DNA from 4 places in the Vibrio sp. PSi01 genome. Region 3 is predicted to be linked to each of the others. Evidence: predicted binding sites of a transcription regulator. Region 3 holds the regulator's gene; each other region holds the start of a gene.
The links. Region 3 encodes PurR, which represses purine synthesis genes. Its sites were predicted from a motif close to TNANGNAAACGTTTNCNTNA; they were not measured.
Positions count from the first base shown of each region.

Region 1: pyrD (quinone-dependent dihydroorotate dehydrogenase) is a predicted target of PurR. The motif match lies at 2,478-2,497, and genes of this name have one in related genera.
Region 2: glyA (serine hydroxymethyltransferase) is a predicted target of PurR. The motif match lies at 2,210-2,229, and genes of this name have one in related genera.
Region 4: purT (formate-dependent phosphoribosylglycinamide formyltransferase) is a predicted target of PurR. The motif match lies at 1,100-1,119, and genes of this name have one in related genera.

Region 1 covers NZ_JBHNYN010000001.1:646,946-651,527, forward strand. The annotation lists gene rlmKL (bifunctional 23S rRNA (guanine(2069)-N(7))-methyltransferase RlmK/23S rRNA (guanine(2445)-N(2))-methyltransferase RlmL) at 1-79, opposite strand, end outside; gene ACFI6G_RS03010 (cell division protein ZapC) at 587-1,135, opposite strand; gene pyrD (quinone-dependent dihydroorotate dehydrogenase) at 1,340-2,350, opposite strand; gene ACFI6G_RS03020 (NAD-glutamate dehydrogenase) at 2,658-4,582, opposite strand, start outside.
Region 2 covers NZ_JBHNYN010000005.1:71,672-76,253, reverse strand. The annotation lists gene treC (alpha,alpha-phosphotrehalase) at 1-1,152, shown strand, start outside; gene ACFI6G_RS09415 (YitT family protein) at 1,335-1,937, opposite strand; gene glyA (serine hydroxymethyltransferase) at 2,285-3,535, shown strand; gene ACFI6G_RS09405 (hypothetical protein) at 4,041-4,367, opposite strand.
Region 3 covers NZ_JBHNYN010000003.1:361,814-366,395, reverse strand. The annotation lists gene ACFI6G_RS06960 (putative signal transducing protein) at 1-41, opposite strand, end outside; gene ACFI6G_RS06955 (TVP38/TMEM64 family protein) at 89-769, opposite strand; gene ACFI6G_RS06950 (TfoX/Sxy family DNA transformation protein) at 902-1,492, opposite strand; cyclic di-GMP riboswitch class I at 1,620-1,705, opposite strand; gene purR (HTH-type transcriptional repressor PurR) at 1,876-2,880, opposite strand; gene torD (molecular chaperone TorD) at 3,197-3,844, opposite strand; gene torR (two-component system response regulator TorR) at 4,132-4,582, shown strand, end outside.
Region 4 covers NZ_JBHNYN010000001.1:344,104-348,685, reverse strand. The annotation lists gene cdd (cytidine deaminase) at 130-1,017, shown strand; gene purT (formate-dependent phosphoribosylglycinamide formyltransferase) at 1,184-2,359, shown strand; gene ACFI6G_RS01540 (thiopurine S-methyltransferase) at 2,490-3,143, opposite strand; gene ACFI6G_RS01535 (RelA/SpoT domain-containing protein) at 3,468-4,244, shown strand; gene ihfA (integration host factor subunit alpha) at 4,523-4,582, opposite strand, start outside.

The sequences.
Region 1 (4,582 bases), on a different contig from region 3:
TTGTAATCCCTAGTTGGGTTAGTTCTTCAACTAATAAATTCTCAAGGCCATTTGAGGTAACCGCTAGATATTGATTCATAGTGTTCTTTTATTGATAAAAATGAGCTCGATTATACCTGAATTTATTACCAGAGCATCACACTAAACTCGTCTTTTCATTGAATCTTTCGACTAACTGGCTAGCAAGTGCACAGTGTCGAAGCGATCGCTTACCCACATTCCCTTAGGACATAAGACTTACTAAACCAACATGATTTGTGACCTAACATCGCCCAAAGTGGTGATTTGAATTTATATTCACATCAAAATTGGTATATACCAGGTTAAACTTATGAGTGAAAGTTAGCTACAAATGACAATAAACAAGGAATAAATTAGAGTTATTTACACTTTTGGTGATAAAAACAGGCAGGAATTAAGGCGAAAAAATAGTCGAGTGTTCACTATTTAAATGGATAACAGGTGATGTATTTATCAGAATGAGGTTTTTTAGGCACAAAAAAATCGGCTATTAAGCCGATTCTGAGGAAGGTTTTGTGAATTGTGCGCTGTAATATGTGCTAGAAATAATGCTCTAGATTGGAGCTTAACCGACCATCGCTATGTGGCCGTGATGAAGAATAGCGTTCGCGTTTACCATTCTGTCATGCATCACCTTAATAGAGTCACCAAATCGAAGTCCTTTTGAAGGGGTAAGTAAGAACTCTTCTAGGTCTACAAAAGCACATAGGCTCGCACACTCTCCCACTTCTAGTACGATGAAGTAACCTAAGCTATGCTCGTTACTCATTTGTACTATGTCCCCTTCTTGAGGGTGTTCATGGCCTGTACCTTGTGAGTCGAAAAACCAACTCTTAGGCTGCACAGGCTTGTGGAAGCGCTTTGCTGCCACACAATAAAGTGCAAGTTCAGCTTGACGAGGCTCAGACAGTTCTAAGCCAGAAATTTGTTCTTTGAAGGTTTGGTATGAGGATGCGTCATCAACGGTGAATTCATTATCTCTAAACGCGCAGTCCACCAGCTTATTGCGGACCAGATTCGTTTTGAAAATCATATCCTCTCCGAGGCTTAGCATTAATGAACATTGCTGCTCATCGTAATACCAATTCCATGTATCGCTAGGTTTAAGCATCATTTCGTCTCACACTGTTGAACCATTCCATTAGGTAAAACGCAAAATTACCTTCAATTACAGTAATTTTACTGAGCAATAGGCAAAAAAAAAGAGGAAATGAATTCCTCTTTCTTATCGCTTTTCTCTACAACTCATTGAGTTACAGTGTCTCTTTTAGTAAGACGATACCGGATTATAGCCTTTGACTACGATCGATTTTACGAACTATAGATTTTTGACAATATCGCCTACAAGACCTGGGCCTTTATAGATAAAGCCAGAATAAACTTGGACAAGTTTAGCACCTGCCATCATTTTCTCTTTTGCTGCGACATAAGAGTCAATGCCACCTACCCCAATGATCGGCAGTTTGTCACCAAGTTCTTCGTGAAGTTTACGAACCACTTCTGTACTACGAGATTGAACTGGACGCCCACTAAGGCCACCCGCTTCATCGCAATGCTTCATGCCTTCAACAATTGAACGATCCAACGTCGTGTTGGTTGCGATCACACCATCAATCTCATTTTTGACCAATGATTCACAAATTTGTTTAATCTCGTCGTCGCTTAGATCCGGAGCAATCTTAAGAGCAAGAGGAACATACTTGCCATGCTTCTCCTCCAGTTCAGATTGTTTCGCTTTAAGTTCAGACAACAGATCGTCTAGAGCTTCACCGTATTGCAGAGAACGAAGTCCAGGAGTATTTGGTGAAGAGATATTCACAGCAATGTAACCCGCGTATTGATATACCTTCTCCATACAAATCAGGTAATCTTCTGCGCCCTTTTCAATTGGTGTGTCTTTGTTCTTGCCGATATTGATACCTAAGATGCCGTCGTAGTTTGACTTCTTAACGTTATCAATCAGATTGTCGACGCCTAGGTTATTGAAGCCCATGCGGTTGATGATACCTTCAGCCTCAACAAGACGGAATAAACGAGGTTTGTCGTTACCCGCTTGTGGACGAGGAGTAACAGTCCCGACTTCAACGAAACCAAAACCCATTGCGCCAAATGCATCAATACATTCGCCGTTTTTATCTAGGCCAGCAGCAAGGCCAACTGGGTTTTTAAAAGTAAGACCCATGCATTCTACAGGTCGGTGAGGTAACTGTTGGCGATACAAAAGATCAATAGGTGTGCCTGTGAAGCGTTTGAAATTTTGAATTGCAAGATCATGTGCCTTTTCGGCATCAAGTTGGAAAAAGCCAGTTCTGGCTAGACGGTAAAGCATTGTGCCTCCGATAGAAAAAAGCCCCGTGTAAACGGGGCGATATTATTTACTTATTTACTCAACTATTCAATCTATTACTGTCTGTAGGGGTAAGATAATCGAGTTTGTTAGCGAATGAGGTTCTTTATTAAGCAAACGATACCGTTTCTATAAACACTCGCTGAGTTTGAGTATCATTCACCCTACTACTTCACTTTGTTCCCTTTAACCTAAGCATAATCACTCAATCAAATGAGTAGTTCGACTTTTCCAAACAAAAAAGGCAGGCCTTATGGCCTGCCTTTGTATTATCGTCTTTATCTAATCGCTAATCTTTAGACATGCAATTAAGATTTAACAGCATCAATTCACGCAATGCCACTGAGAACTTAGCAAACTCGTGAACCGAACCTACTTTGAATTCGTTCAAGATACTTTCCCAGCGATGTAGAGAAACAGAGTTATTTTCCATCCAATCATCAAGCGCTTTAATCACATCGATGTCCGAAGCACAACCACAGTTGAGTACTTGGCCAGTTAACTGACGTTGTTGCCAATCCAGATCTTCTCTGAATGCTGCACGCGCCAGTGCTTGCCAGTTGTTGTCTACAGCTTGGCCATTGATTTGCTTCAAGAACCAGTGCAATGACAAACGGTCGCCAAGGTTGAAGTAAAGCTTAGACGCTTGTTGTACTGTTTTACCGGTTTCACGAGCTACTGTGGATATATCCAGCGCTGAGTATAAGCTAGACAAACGTGCGACTGAATTAGCCAGTTCTGCATTCACGCCCTGGTCAATCCACACTTGAGCCATTGCTTGATGCTCTTCTACTTCTGAAGCCACAAGATTTTCATCCAGATTCTCAGTTATCGTAACTACATCACCTTGGTATAACTCAATCAATGCATTCACCGATTGCTTACCTGTACGATTTCTTAGCAACCAACGAGCGAGTCGACGAAGAGTACGGCGTACATGGTAAAGCAACTCGTATTGAGCTTCAGAGCTTGAGATGTTATCGAGTTCACGAATACTCTTAAGCACCTGACCTAAACCGTAGATTTCGCGAGATGCTGCGTAAGCATTAGCGATATCTACAATATTTGCGCCCGTCTCTTCTTGCAAGCGAGTCACAAAATTGCATCCCATTTCGTTAACCATTTGGTTAGCGAGTGCAGTCGCAATGATTTCTGCACGCAATGGATGGTTATCCATATGCTGAGAGTAGTTACGACGTAACGCAGTTGGAAAGTATTGCATCAACTGTCGAGCATGGAACTCATCATTCGCAATATCATCACTCACAAGATCTTCTTTAAGTACCATTTTACCGTAAGCAACAAGTACAGAAAGCTCTGGTCTTGTTAGGCCTTGACCCTGCTTTTCGCGCTCAAGCAATGTTTCGTCATCTGGGATATATTCCAAACCACGATCCAAGTACCCTGCTTTTTCCATTGTGTGAATAAAGCGGATTTGCTCTTTGACTAAGCCAACACCTTGGTGCTCAGTAACCGAAATAGATTCGGCTTGGCAGTATGCGTCGTCTAGTACGATTTCGCCTACTTCGTCTTCCATAGACTCAAGAACTTGGTTACGTTGTTTGACGGTTAGATCACCATTAGACACCAAACCATTCAAGAAGATCTTAATGTTAACTTCGTTATCCGAGCAGTCTACACCACCAACGTTATCAACGAAGTCAGTATTAACTCGACCGCCCGTTAGAGCGTATTCAATACGACCCAATTGAGTCATACCCAAGTTCCCACCTTCGCCAACAACCTTGGCCTTTAGGTCGCGACCATCGATACGTAGAACGTCATTTGCACGGTCACCTACATCAGTATGAGTCTCGCTTGAAGACTTAACATAAGTACCAATACCACCGTTCCAAAGTAGATCAACGTTCATAGACAGGATCGCTTTGATCAAGTCATTTGGTGCCATTGATGCTTTCTTCGTGCCCAGCATTTTCTGTATTTCAGGTGTCAGAGAGATAGACTTCGCTCGGCGAGAGAAGATGCCACCACCTTGAGAAATCAGGTCTTTATTATAATCTTCCCAGCTTGAGCGAGGTAGATTAAATAGACGATCACGCTCTACCCAGCTTGACGCTGATTCTGGGTTAGGATCAATGAAGATGTGCATGTGGTTAAACGCAGCTTGTAAACGGATGTGCTTAGATAACAGCATGCCGTTACCAAACACGTCACCAGCCATATCACCAACACCTATCGCAGTGAAGTCTGTGG
Region 2 (4,582 bases), on a different contig from region 3:
AACCCGGTTGTACGCGAAGAAGTGAAAGACGTCATCAGCTTCTGGGCTGAGAAGGGCGTTGATGGCTTCCGCTTGGATGTGATCAACCTGATTTCTAAACAGCAAGACTTCCCTAACGATGATATCGGTGATGGTCGTCGTTTTTACACTGATGGTCCACGTGTGCACGAATACCTGAAAGAGATCAGCGAAGCGGTATTCCAGAAATACGGCAGCGTGACCGTCGGCGAGATGTCTTCAACCACGTTGGAACATTGTCAGCAATATTCAAATGTTGATAACAGCGAGCTATCAATGGTGTTTAACTTCCACCACCTTAAGGTCGATTACACCAATGGTGAGAAGTGGACTAATGCACCGTTTGATTTCTTACAGCTCAAGTCGATCTTCAATCACTGGCAAACCGGTTTGAACGGCAAAGGTTGGGGCGCACTATTCTGGTGTAACCACGATCAACCAAGAGTCGTGAGCCGCTTGGGTAACGACCAGCAATATCGCGTTGAATCAGCCAAGATGCTTGCTGCGTCAGTCCACATGATGCAAGGCACACCGTATATCTATCAAGGTGAAGAGATTGGTATGACCAACCCTGGCTATACTGAAATTAGCCAGTATCGTGATGTCGAGAGTACTAATATGTACGATATCATGGTTAATCGTGATGGTGTGGCTCATGAAGATATGATGGCGATCTTAGCGCAGAAATCTCGTGATAACTCTCGTACGCCAATGCAATGGAACGATAAAACTTACGCAGGATTTTCACAAGCTCAGCCATGGCTTGATGTTGCGAATAACTACATTGAGATCAACGCCGAACAAGCATTGGAAGATAAAGACTCTGTATTTTACTTCTACAAGAGTTTGATTGAGTTGCGTAAACAAGTACCAGTGATTACGGGTGGTAGCTATCAAGATTTATTGCCTGAGCATCCATCTATTTTTGCATATGTACGTGAAAGCGATAGTCAGACTTTGGTTTGTCTTAATAACTATTATGGTGAAGAGGCGGAGTGTGTTTTACCTGAACGTTTTGAGATGCTGAAGGCTGAAAGCTTGTTGTCTAATTATCAAGTAAGCGAGAGTTTAGCTGCGTCTCATCATCAAGTGCTGCGACCTTACGAGACGCGTATCCTCTTGATCGAAGCTTAGTCTCGTTACGATTTCAATTAACCTAATTCTCCGTTCCCCCTAGAGATCTAGGTTTCAACAAAGGCTTTGGAGTGCTCCCCAAAGCCTTTTTGTTTTAGTGATGTATTGATTATAGTGTCTCTGCCTAAATAGTTTAGAATCGAAAGCATCAGGTATTAGCAACGTAGAGCAAGTTATAAGAGTTAAGACGCGTAGTTCACTGAGTAGCGAGTTGGCTTATGGTTCATGGCTAATACAATGTTCAATACCGCTGTGCCTAATACAGATACTGTAATTACCCAAGGCGATACGAAGAAGAAGGATGCAAACAGAATACAGGCATCAATGGCCATTTGGGTTTTGCCTACTGAGATACCGTAGCGGTCTTGGATGAACAAACATAATACGTTGAAGCCACCCAAGCTTGAGCGATGACGAAACAAAATCAACATGCCTAAGCCCATTAATAAGCCGCCAGCGACGGCACAGTAAATTTCATTATGTACGTCTAATGAAATCACTAGATATAAATGATCGGCAAATACAGACACTAAAGCGCCTGAGATGGCACTGCTAATCGCAAAGTGACGGCCAAATCGTTTCCATGCTAATAAGTAGAATGGACAATTAGCAATAAAGTACAAAATACCAAAGGTTACCGGCGTAAATTGACTCAAAAGCAGAGCCAAGCCTGTAGTACCACCGGTAAGCAGGTTTGCTGATTGTAAAAAGAATACGCCTAACGCCACTAAAAACGTGCCAGTAAGAATCGCTACCCAATCTTCTTTACGTGAGTGTTTTTCCATCGTTTTTATAATTACCTAACCAATAAAGGCGTGCATAGTAGATAAAAACCTTAGCTTTCGGTAGCTTGAGGTGCAAAATTAAGGTAAACCTATGTAATCTGCGTTTTACAGGGTGTAAAGCGTAAAATTGACAGTAAGCGTCATCTTTGGTTGGATAAGCTTAATAACCATGATGAATCTTATTTGTGATTATGAAAAAACTGCATGATAAAATTGCAATTAGCTCTTTATGACCTAGATCAAATTATGTAGAATGCGTCACATCAAAACGGTGACGGAAACGTTTGCTTTCGGTCGTTGTGTGGTTTTTTTGAAACTTTCAGTACAATCTGAGTCAGGAGATACAGATGCTTAAGCGTGACATGAACATTGCTGATTACGATGCGGACCTATTCGCAGCTATCCAAGAAGAAACTCTTCGTCAGGAAGAGCACATCGAACTTATCGCTTCAGAAAACTACACAAGCCCACGTGTAATGGAAGCTCAAGGTTCTCAACTTACAAACAAATACGCTGAAGGCTACCCTGGTAAGCGTTACTACGGCGGTTGTGAGTTCGTAGATAAAGTTGAAACTCTAGCAATCGAACGTGCATGTGAACTTTTTGGCGCTCAATACGCGAACGTACAACCTCACTCAGGTTCTCAAGCTAACAACGCTGTATACATGGCGCTATTGAATGCTGGCGATACCGTTCTAGGTATGAGCCTAGCGCACGGTGGTCACCTAACGCACGGTTCTCCAGTAAACTTCTCTGGTAAGCTTTACAACATCATCCCTTACGGTATTGATGAAGCTGGCCAAATCGATTACGAAGAGATGGAAGCTCTCGCAATCGAGCACAAACCTAAGATGATCATCGGTGGTTTCTCAGCTTATTCTCAAGTTTGTGATTGGGCGCGCATGCGTGAAATCGCTGACAAAGTAGGTGCTTACTTCTTCGTAGATATGGCTCACGTTGCGGGTCTAATCGCTGCCGGTGTTTATCCAAACCCAGTTCCACACGCTCACGTTGTTACAACAACAACGCACAAAACGCTTGCTGGTCCTCGTGGTGGTCTTATCCTTTCTAACGAAGGCGAAGATCTTTACAAAAAGCTAAACTCAGCAGTATTCCCTGGCGGCCAAGGTGGTCCTTTAATGCACGTTATCGCTGGTAAAGCAGTAGCGTTCAAAGAAGCACTAGAGCCAGAGTTCAAAGAATACCAAGCTCGCGTTGTTGCTAACGCAAAAGCAATGGTTGCTGAATTCCTAGCACGCGGTTACAACATCGTTTCAGGTTCTACAGAGAACCACCTGTTCCTAGTTGACCTTATCGACAAAGACATCACAGGTAAAGAAGCAGACGCAGCACTAGGTTCAGCTAACATTACAGTTAACAAGAACTCAGTACCAAACGATCCACGTAGCCCGTTCGTTACGTCTGGTATCCGTATCGGTTCTCCTTCTATCACTCGTCGCGGTTTCTCAGAAGCAGACGCGAAAGCTCTTGCTGGCTGGATGTGTGACATCCTTGATAACATGGGCGATGAGTCTGTTATCGAAGCAACTAAAGCGAAAGTATTAGAGATCTGTAAGCGTCTACCGGTTTACGCTTAATTTTTTCTTCGTAGTAATTTGAACTTCGTTGTCGAGCATGCTCACTTACATCCGTAAGCTCCGCGTGCTCTCCTAGAATTTCAAACAACTACTTTGAAAAATATTGATATTAGAGGCTCCTTGTTAGGGGCCTTTTTTGTATTCGTAAGTAATAAAGCCGTTGTCGAGTATGCTCACTTACATCCGTAAGCTCCGCGTGCTCTCCTAGAATTTCAAACAACTACTTTGAAAAATATTGATATTAGAGGCTCCTTGTTAGGGGCCTTTTTTGTATTCGAAAGTAATAAAGCCGTTGTCGAGTATGCTCATTTACATCCGTAAGCTCCGCATGCTCTTCTAGAATTTCAAACAACTACTTTGAAAATAGATTGACGGTATTAAAGGTCCCTTGTGGGGCCTTTTTTGTATTTGAAGGTTAGTTATCTGGGGAATCAATGGCAGGTACTAAAAAGGGCTGATGTTCGTACATCAACCCTTTGTTGTTTGTTGTTTGTTGGTCTCGGATTTACTTTTTGATGCTCAGTAAAGTGCCTGATTTACATCTAAACGAGTAGTAGCTGCGGCTTTCATTAAACTTACCTAAGCCTTCGCCATCACAGTAGTCGATGTTGATATCACGCATGACTTCTAGTGTATCTTCGCTGTTTAAAGCGAATTTAGAACCATCTGAGCAGACGATACGAATTCTCTCATCATGGCTTACAGAGTAGATATCGACTTCAGTATTACACAGCTCAAAAGACGCTTCACGAAAGTTGTCTTGTTGAGAGTTTGAAGAGCAACCGGCAGTAAGTGCGGCTGCAATAACGGCTAATAGTCCGAGTCTTTTCATTGTTAGTCCTTCGATATCATCAAATTTAGTGATGAGTTTTATATGCTGTTCTTGGTAGCCTATACAACAACACACTTTGATTCAAGGAGCGTTGGCTGACTCTAAGATATAAAAGTATAGGTGCAAACAGATAATTTATAATAGGTTTATTGGTATTGGTATTGGTATTGGTCTATTACGTACCTCAAACAAAAAAGACCAACACAAAGGTTGGT
Region 3 (4,582 bases):
ATGTGAGCTTCAGTAGGGTTCGATGCGCTAAAGATTTTCATTGAAATAGAACCTTATTTGGCTATGTGTGTTATCTAATCTATATCCATTATTCAGCTACAGGTGTTGAGCGAAACTTACCCATCAACCATTTAGCAATAATTGGGAATATACCTAGTAATGCAAATGACAACAGCACTGAAGGAGACACGATACCCGAAAGTGAATCTATTTCTGCGAGTTGAGTACCAGCATTTAAGAAAACAGCTGTACCTGGCAACATCCCAATTTGACTCGTAATGTAGTAACGACTTACCGACATCGGCGTTAGACCCATCAACAGGTTGATAAGGAAAAATGGGAATACAGGGATCAGGCGTAGAGAAAATAAGTAAAATGCCCCGTCTTTTTCGACACCTTTATTCATGGTCGCCAATTTGTCGCCGAATTTGGTTTGAATCCAGTCACGTAACAAATAGCGGCTACTCAAAAAGGCGATAGTTGCACCGATTGCACTGGCGAATGACACCAATAACAAACTATTCCAAAAACCAAAGAGCGCAGCACCCAATAGGGTCACAACAGCAGCTCCTGGAATCGAGAAAGCGGTAATCATGACGTAAGCTGCGAAATAAATAGCAGCCGCGGCGATAAAATTACTGTCAATGTATTCATTCAAAACGGCTTGCTGAGCCTTGGCATTCTCAAGTGTGAGGTATTGGCCAAAGTTGACGCCTAGTAAGACAATCGTTATTACCAACACAATACCCAATATCATTTTCTTACTCATTGATACTTCCTCTAAATTTTCAATGCATACCGATAGTATAGATAGACAGGTAAAGCTTAGATTAACTTTCAACAGATATAAAAAAAAGCCGCATAAATGCGGCTTAGTTATGTGTAGTTTTAACTGATAATGTTAATTTACGCGACTGATAAGCTCTTCGCGACGCTGCTGCGGTATAACAGACCAATGTGTACCATTAATCGCACCTTCTAGCGCCCAAAGTAACTCGATACTGACAGAGGACGCGTGAGATTCCTTGATGGCGTTAAACGCGTTTACAGAGCCAGATTCATATAAACGTTCTACGGAATCTATCCCAGCCTTTTTCAACATGCGCTCGGTAGCAAGTCGAAGGTTAGGAAGGTCTTTTAATCGAGTTGGTTTAGCAGAAGACTGTTCAGCTTTTTCATCTTTAGCAAAACCCAAAGACGTAGTCGCAAGCTGCAAGATTTTTTCTTGATCCTGCCACAGGCCTTCAGGCAAAGCGAAATATTTAGTAACAACAGGGAAGCCACGTTTTTTGTAAACGTAAGGTTGAAACCCTTGTTGTTCAAATTGTTTTGTTGTGCATTTGTCCGCTCGTATATGCAACTGGTCATTTACAACCAGAGCAAACATCGTGTCATCGGCAAAAAGACCGAAGCCACCAAACATTGAACGTGATTTTATTTTTCCTAGGGACTCAAATAACTTCATTGAGTCCTTTAGTATCGGTTTATCCATGTTATTTATCTCGGTGTATTTGAACTACGCCACCAAATAAGCAGGTCCGAGAGATTAGCAAAATGTTGCAACTAAATTGTCAATAAGCCGTAAATTACTAAATTATTAGTAACCACTGCATTTTGCCATCGGTAACCCCGCTACCATACCAACGAGTGGTTTAGGCCGGAAGCTTTGCGTCTCACTCTTTCGAGTGGTTTGCCCTGTGCGTGACTGATTAAATAGAATAAAGTTTTTGTTGAATGAAGCTCACACTTGTTATTTCAAAATGTGATATTGCTTCAATTAATGATCTTGCTGTTATGATACCAGGTTCATTAATGTTGTTGATAAAAAAAGCGCACCTAAAGGTGCGCTTGATTAGAATAAACTGAATTTATCAATTAATTTAACGTTTTAACTGTACTTCGTTCAACAATTTCAGGGTGCATTTCGAAAACGCGTTTTTCATGATCTTTATCTTTGATGCGTTCTAACAAAATTTCGAATGCATTTTTACCAACACGACGCTTCGGTTGGTGAACCGTGGTCAATGGTGGGGAGAAATATTCAGCGAGTTCGATGTTATCGTAACCAATAACTGATATATCTTCAGGAATGCGAATTCCTTTTTCTTGTAATCGACTCATCAAACCTAGTGCCATGGTGTCGTTGAAACAGAACACTGCCGTTGGGCGATCTTTCATCTCAACAATCTTATCTGCTGCTATAACAGCAGTATCACATTCAAAGTTACCTTCAATGATCAAGCGTTCGTCAGTGGCAATATTAGCTTCGTCAAATGCACGTTTGTATCCTGCGATACGTTCAACACAGGCTGCTTTATCTAAGTGGCCACTTAAACAAGCAATCTTAGAGTGACCGCGTTCAATAAGGTACTTGGTCGCTAGGTAGCCACCTTCTTCAGAGTTATCAATGATCTTGTCGGCTTGAGAGCTCTCAGGACCCCAGTCCATCACTACTTTAGGAATGTCAGCGTGACGGTCTAACATTTCTCTTAGTTCTTCAGTTAGGTCTGAACACATAACCAAGATGCCATCTACACGCTTCTCTGCAAGCATTCGAATGTAATCACGTTGCTTCTCATAAATACCGCCTGTGTTACACAAAATCAAAGTGTAGCCTTGACGGTAGCAGTAGCTCTCTACGCCATCGATAACCTCAGAGAAGAATAGGTTGGTTGACTGAGTTACTAGCATGCCGATAGTGCGTGTTGTATTACATTTCAAACTACGAGCAACAGCACTCGGTGCATAGTTTAGTTCGTCTACGGCTTTGTTTACTTTTTCTTGAGTCGCTTCTGCGACAAAACGTGTTTTGTTGATTACGTGAGAAACGGTTGTTGTTGATACGCCTGCTAAGCGAGCGACATCTTTTATAGTGGCCATGGTTTTATCCTATTAGAAGCTACTTTCCCAAAGTACGGAATAAAGTAGCCGTTAAGCTACTTAACTAAGAGCTTAAATTTGTAGGGCTCTTTGGGTACTAAAGTGCTAAAAAACAAAAAACCGCTATTGAGCGGCTTGTCTTAACACCGAAATGCTTTGAACTTAAATAAGCTTAGCATTTCGTGAATGTTTCATATTTTATCGTTTGCGGTCACAATTTTAGACTGACTAGAAATTACTCGCAATATAATTCACCCAGAAATCCGGGTGAATTGTCACATTCTACTGAATTTATTTACCTAGTCGTTGGGCGAACTTATTCACCAGCTAAATATTGAGTGTCTAAATTGCAAAATGCGAGTAGCAAAGACGAGACCGAAGCGTAGAAACCAAACTGGTCAACGTCATGACATTTCACATTAAACTTTGGCAACCAAGTAAGTAGTTGCTGATCGATAAACTGCTGTTGAATGACGAACGATTTCTCTAATTCTTCTTCAAGCTCAGTTTCATTTGAACGGATGATTAGATTGCCAAGGAAGTCGAGTTCGATAGCAATGTGATCTGCAGGTTCTTTTAAGTCTTGGTTCACGATTAAGTTGTGCTTAGCCATGATGTCTTCCATGTCTTTAGCTGGCTTATCGTTTAATAGACCTGTTTCGCCGATGTACATTGAAGCGTAAGGTAAAGCACCATGTTTGTCTGTCTTCAAGAAAAGGTCGCAGAAGTCAGCAGACAGTTCCAGTTGGGCATCTTCACGTGTTTGTAGACGGTTCAATGCGTCTACAAGCTTATCAATCGAAGGCTTTAGAGCTTCATTCGAACCTAAACCAGAAAGGAAAGAACGAATTTCAACAGAGTGGTAGTGATCGAGTTCTTCTTGAGTGAGCTCTTTGGCGAATAAGCTTGATAACCACCAGTAAATTTCTGCTCTTTGCTCGTTGAATGCTTTCGTATCTTTCATTTCATAGATCCTGATTTAGTCTTGTGATGTTTATATACCCAGCGCCGTTAAGTCATTTGGGTACAAGCACACCAAGGCTGAATAACAAGGTTATTTGCTAAGCGCAAAGTGACTCGTTCGTAGTAATGCCTATATTGAATTGCGATGGACGATAAATAGCAAGGTTTAAGATTGTCTTGTATCAAAAAAAATCCATGTTTCTGGCTTTTATCTTCAGTACCACTAGAATTGTTACTAGTCATGAATAGAATAGTCATTGAAACTATTAAATAAGAAAAGTGGTGTAGATGAGCTATCACGTATTGGTCGTAGAAGATGATGTGGTAACCCGCAGTAAACTGGTTGGATATTTCCAGAACGAAGGTTACACAGTGAGTGAAGCTGAGAGCGGCGCTCAGATGAGAAACGTGTTGGAAGAAAACAACGTTGATCTCATTATGCTGGACATCAACTTACCAGGCGAAGATGGATTGATGCTAACTCGCGAATTACGCAGTCAATCAGACATTGGAATTATTTTAGTTACTGGACGCACGGATAGCATCGACAAAATCGTAGGCCTTGAAATGGGCGCAGACGATTATGTTACTAAACCCTTCGAACTTCGCGAATTATTGGTTCGAGTTAAAAACTTACTTTGGCGTATTGCTGCTGCTCGTAGAACAGCGACGGGAGTGGTGGAACAAGCAGAAGATGAGTCTGTTGTTCGTTTTGGTGAGTGGACGTTTGATATTCCTC
Region 4 (4,582 bases), on a different contig from region 3:
GATTTCATCTGTGACCTCACTCTAATTATGCAAGCCAATGTAACAACAACAGCACAATGGTGATCACTATCACAGAAAAATCCTGAGTATTGCATAAAATTAAAGCCTAAGGTCAATTAAGGATTCAACATGAACAGTCGTATTACCCTGGCGCTGGAAAGTGCTCCAACATCAATAAAAGCGCTTTTGAGTGACATCGTATTAGCAGACAACTTTGACGCCACTATCTCTAAAGAGCAGTTTCAAAGCTTACTGGATGCAAGCGGCCTTTCTGATAAAGAAGCTCGCCTAGCTTTACTGCCAATCGCAGCAGCATACTCTTATGCGCCACTTTCTGACTTCTATGTTGGTGCCATCGTGCGTGGCCTATCTGGTCGCCTGTACTTCGGTGCAAACTTGGAAATTGCAGGTGCACAACTTGGTCAAACAGTTCATGCTGAACAATCAGCCATCAGCCACGCTTGGATGAAGGGTGAAGAAGGCCTTTCTGATATCACGATCAACTTCAGCCCTTGTGGTCACTGTCGCCAATTCATGAACGAACTGACAACGGCAAAAGAACTTAAAGTTCAATTACCACAGCGTGATGAAATGTCACTGCAAGAATACCTACCTGACTCTTTCGGCCCTGCTGATTTGGGCATCACAACTGGCCTAATGACTAAGCTGGATCACCAGTACACATCAGAAGAAACGAGCCCTGTTGTGGTAAGCGCACTAACAGCATTAAACCGTAGCCATGCTCCCTACACAAAGAACCTAAGTGGCGTCTCGCTACAACTGACAACAGGTGAAATCTTTACAGGTGCATACGCAGAAAACGCGGCATTCAACCCTAGCCTACCGCCATTACAAGTCGCGCTTGTTCAACTTAAACTGGCTGGCTTCGATTTCGAGCAGATCGAAAACGCTGCCTTAGTTGAAATTGCCGATGGTAGCATCAGTCACCTAGCCGATACTCAGTCTACGTTAGAGGCGATTAACCCTGACATTCCAGTTACTTACTTAGCAATCTAAGTACATCTGGTTAACAATATTTTAAATAAGCAGCCCTATTTTATAGAGCTGCTTTTTTTATACTTCAAATTCATGCGACAACCCGCGCAAACGTTTGCTTTTATCCTTTAAATAAGTATGATCACCCCGTTTAAATCAATCGTTCAAAAGATCGGAAGGAATTTCTATGTTTGGTACCGCTACTCGTGAAAATGCTACTCGTGTACTTCTATTAGGTTCAGGTGAACTGGGTAAAGAAGTTGCTATCGAGTGCCAACGTTTAGGTTTGGAAGTTATTGCATGTGACCGTTACGCTGATGCACCGGCTATGCAAGTTGCACATCGTAGCCATGTATTAGACATGTTGGACAGCGATGCACTGCAAGCTGTCATTGAACTAGAAAAACCAGATTATGTGGTTCCAGAAATCGAAGCTATTGCCACCAGCAAGCTGGTAGAGATGGAAGCGCAAGGCCTAAATGTCGTTCCCACAGCGAACGCGACTAAGTTGACGATGAACCGAGAAGGTATCCGTCGTCTAGCGGCTGAAGAGTTAAAACTGAGCACATCTCCATATCGCTTCGCGGACACATTTGAAGATTTCTCAGCAGCGGTAGAATTCGTAGGTATGCCTTGTGTGGTTAAGCCTGTTATGAGTTCATCAGGCAAAGGCCAAAGCGTTATTAAAACACAAGACGATATTCAAAAGTCTTGGGATTACGCACAAGAAGGTGGTCGCACTGGCGCTGGTCGTGTGATCGTTGAAGGCTTTATCGATTTTGATTACGAAATCACGCTGCTGACTGTTCGTGCTGTTGATGGTGTTCATTTCTGCGCGCCTATCGGTCACCGCCAAGAAGACGGTGATTACCGTGAATCATGGCAACCGCAATTAATGTCAGACAACGCACTAAAAGCGGCGCAATACACTGCAGAGCAAGTCGTTAACGCACTGGGCGGTCACGGTATCTTTGGTGTGGAACTGTTCGTTAAAGGCGACCATGTTATCTTCAACGAAGTATCCCCTCGCCCACACGATACTGGCTTAGTGACTTTAATGTCTCAAGATTCCTCTGAATTCGCGCTACACGTTCGCGCATTTACTGGCATGCCGATTAAGTCAATTACTCAATATGGTCCGTGTGCATCTGCCGTTATCTTAGGCCAAGGCACTTCAAACAACATTCGTTTCGAAGGTCTTACAGAGGCGCTAGACGCACCACAAACGCAAGTTCGTTTGTTTGGTAAGCCTGACATCGATGGTCGCCGTCGTCTAGGTGTGGCGTTGACTCGTCGTAAGAGCACTGAAACAGCGATTGAAGATGCTATTGAGAGTGCTTCAAAAGTAAAAGTGATTTACTAGACAGCTATTTAATTCTCAACAATCACAACTTCAAATCTGAACAATAAAAAAGACGGGCTACTAAGCCCGTCTTTTTGTTGGTATCATTTTTTATATTGAAATAGTTTTTTCACTTGAGAGCTAGTTGAGTTTAAGATTCAGACTCAATCAAATACACTTCTTCACTAAATCGAGATAAGCCTTTCTTGGCAATCTTAGGATGTTCATCGTCTGCGATATCTTGATTCAACAGTGTGATCTTATAACCTGAGAACAACTGTTCGATCTCTAACTTAGGTACGCTAAACGGAGGTCCTGCCATCTCGTTCTGAGCGTAATCTAATGTCACAAGTAAGATCTTGCCGCCCGGCTTTAACCGTTGCTTCAAGCACTCTACATACTGCACACGCATGTCAGCAGGTAAAGCTACCAAAGAGGCACGATCATAGATAATGTCTACAGGCTGAATCGGTGCTGAGAAATAATCACCCGTATAAATATTAAGTTCATCGAATTGATAAAGCTCATGCTGACCACTAATTTGAGTCACAGTCGGCGTGTAAAGATGCTCTGCAAAAAATGCGCGAACCGCAATCTGGCTTAATTCGACACCTTGAACATCTTCATGCTTCGTCGCTAACCAAATCAGATCTTCACTCTTACCACATAGAGGCACGAACACACTCTTCTCGTAGCTAGGTTCCGTCTTTTCCCAAAATTCAATCAGAAGTGGGTTTACATCTTCAAGGTGGAAGCCTATTTGGTTGGCTGCCCATTTATTGTGCCAAAATTCAGGATTATTCATCTTTCGTTCATGTTAAACAGTCATAATGCAAGGGTACAGTATAGAGAGGTAAGAGCAACCTTACCTTGGTTTAAAGTTCATCGTTGGTCTCACTAAAAGTTAAACACTGGCTGAGTTCAAAATTCTTAAAACCGAGGAACAAATGCTTGAATTATTTGTCTATATGTTCACATTTTAAAGCAATATTAAACGTTAGAGTTGGTTTCTGCCTTAGCTAGCCCCATTTAATATATAGTGAGTTTAGTTAAGCTATTTTTACTCTTATGCGTTACTGGTTACCCCCTTTGACTACCCGTTTTTGTAACCTTGTATTTTGGAGTTTGAATGAGTGTATTTCTCCGTACAACGGCCCTAATGCTTTTAGTATTGAGCCGAGCGCCTGCATTCGCAGCAGCACCTGTTTCAACAAGTTCAACCGATCAAACGCGCACACCTGCGCAAAATCAAGTATCGTCAAACGTATTCCGTCACAGCCTAAGCGGCCTATACGGTATCAAAGCATTCGACTCGCGTCCGACTCAGCCCTACACCGACTTCGACATTCTGTACAGCAAAGCACACCAAGGCCAAGCCGAGCTAGAAACTATTTGTAAAAGTACTGCCCTACTAACGAATTCTGAGGCGCTATTTTCTGGCGTTAAATCTCAAGCTCGTGCGGAAGAGAAAATCGAATTGGAACTGGATGGCGACGTCACAAGAATTACCGACTTAGCTCGTGCCACTATCATCGCAAACGATGTAGAGAGCTTGGTTGAAGTCTACGAAGCGCTGAGCCGTGAAGCAGATGTTGTCAAATTGAAAAACAAATTCAAATCTCCTGCTGATTCTGGCTACCGTGACCTTAACCTATTGGTTCGTCTGCCAAAGACCAACATCATTGCTGAAGTTCAACTTCACCTTAAAGCAATTGCAGATGTGAAAAGCGGTCCTGAACACGAACTGTATGAAATCATTCAAGGTATTGAACGTCATGCCATTGCAGAAAAACGTCCAATCAACGATATCGAGGCGGCGCAAATTAATAGCCTTAGACGCCAATCTCTAGAGCTTTACCAGCAAGCATGGCAGCCGTATATTACGACTCATATTAAAGCCGCGTAAACCGTTTAGAACGCCACCGAATATCAACTTAAAGGGCTGCATTAATTTGCAGCCCTTTCTTTTTGGCTATATTACATTTTGGAGATCAGTTAGGCAGCGTAGCTAGCCGAAAAGCTCAAAGTGAATCTATCGGCTTATAGCTCTAGAAAGTCTAGAAAGCTAGACGAGATAGAGATAGAGATAGAGATAGAGATAAGAATAAAGGGAATAGTTTTAACGCAGTTTAAAATTAGACGTCACATACAAAAAGACCACGCTGTGCGTGGTCTATTGCTTGGCTACTTCTCGATTTTAATATTCTCGACTCGGGCCTTTAGTTTTTGTCCCGGTCTAAAAGT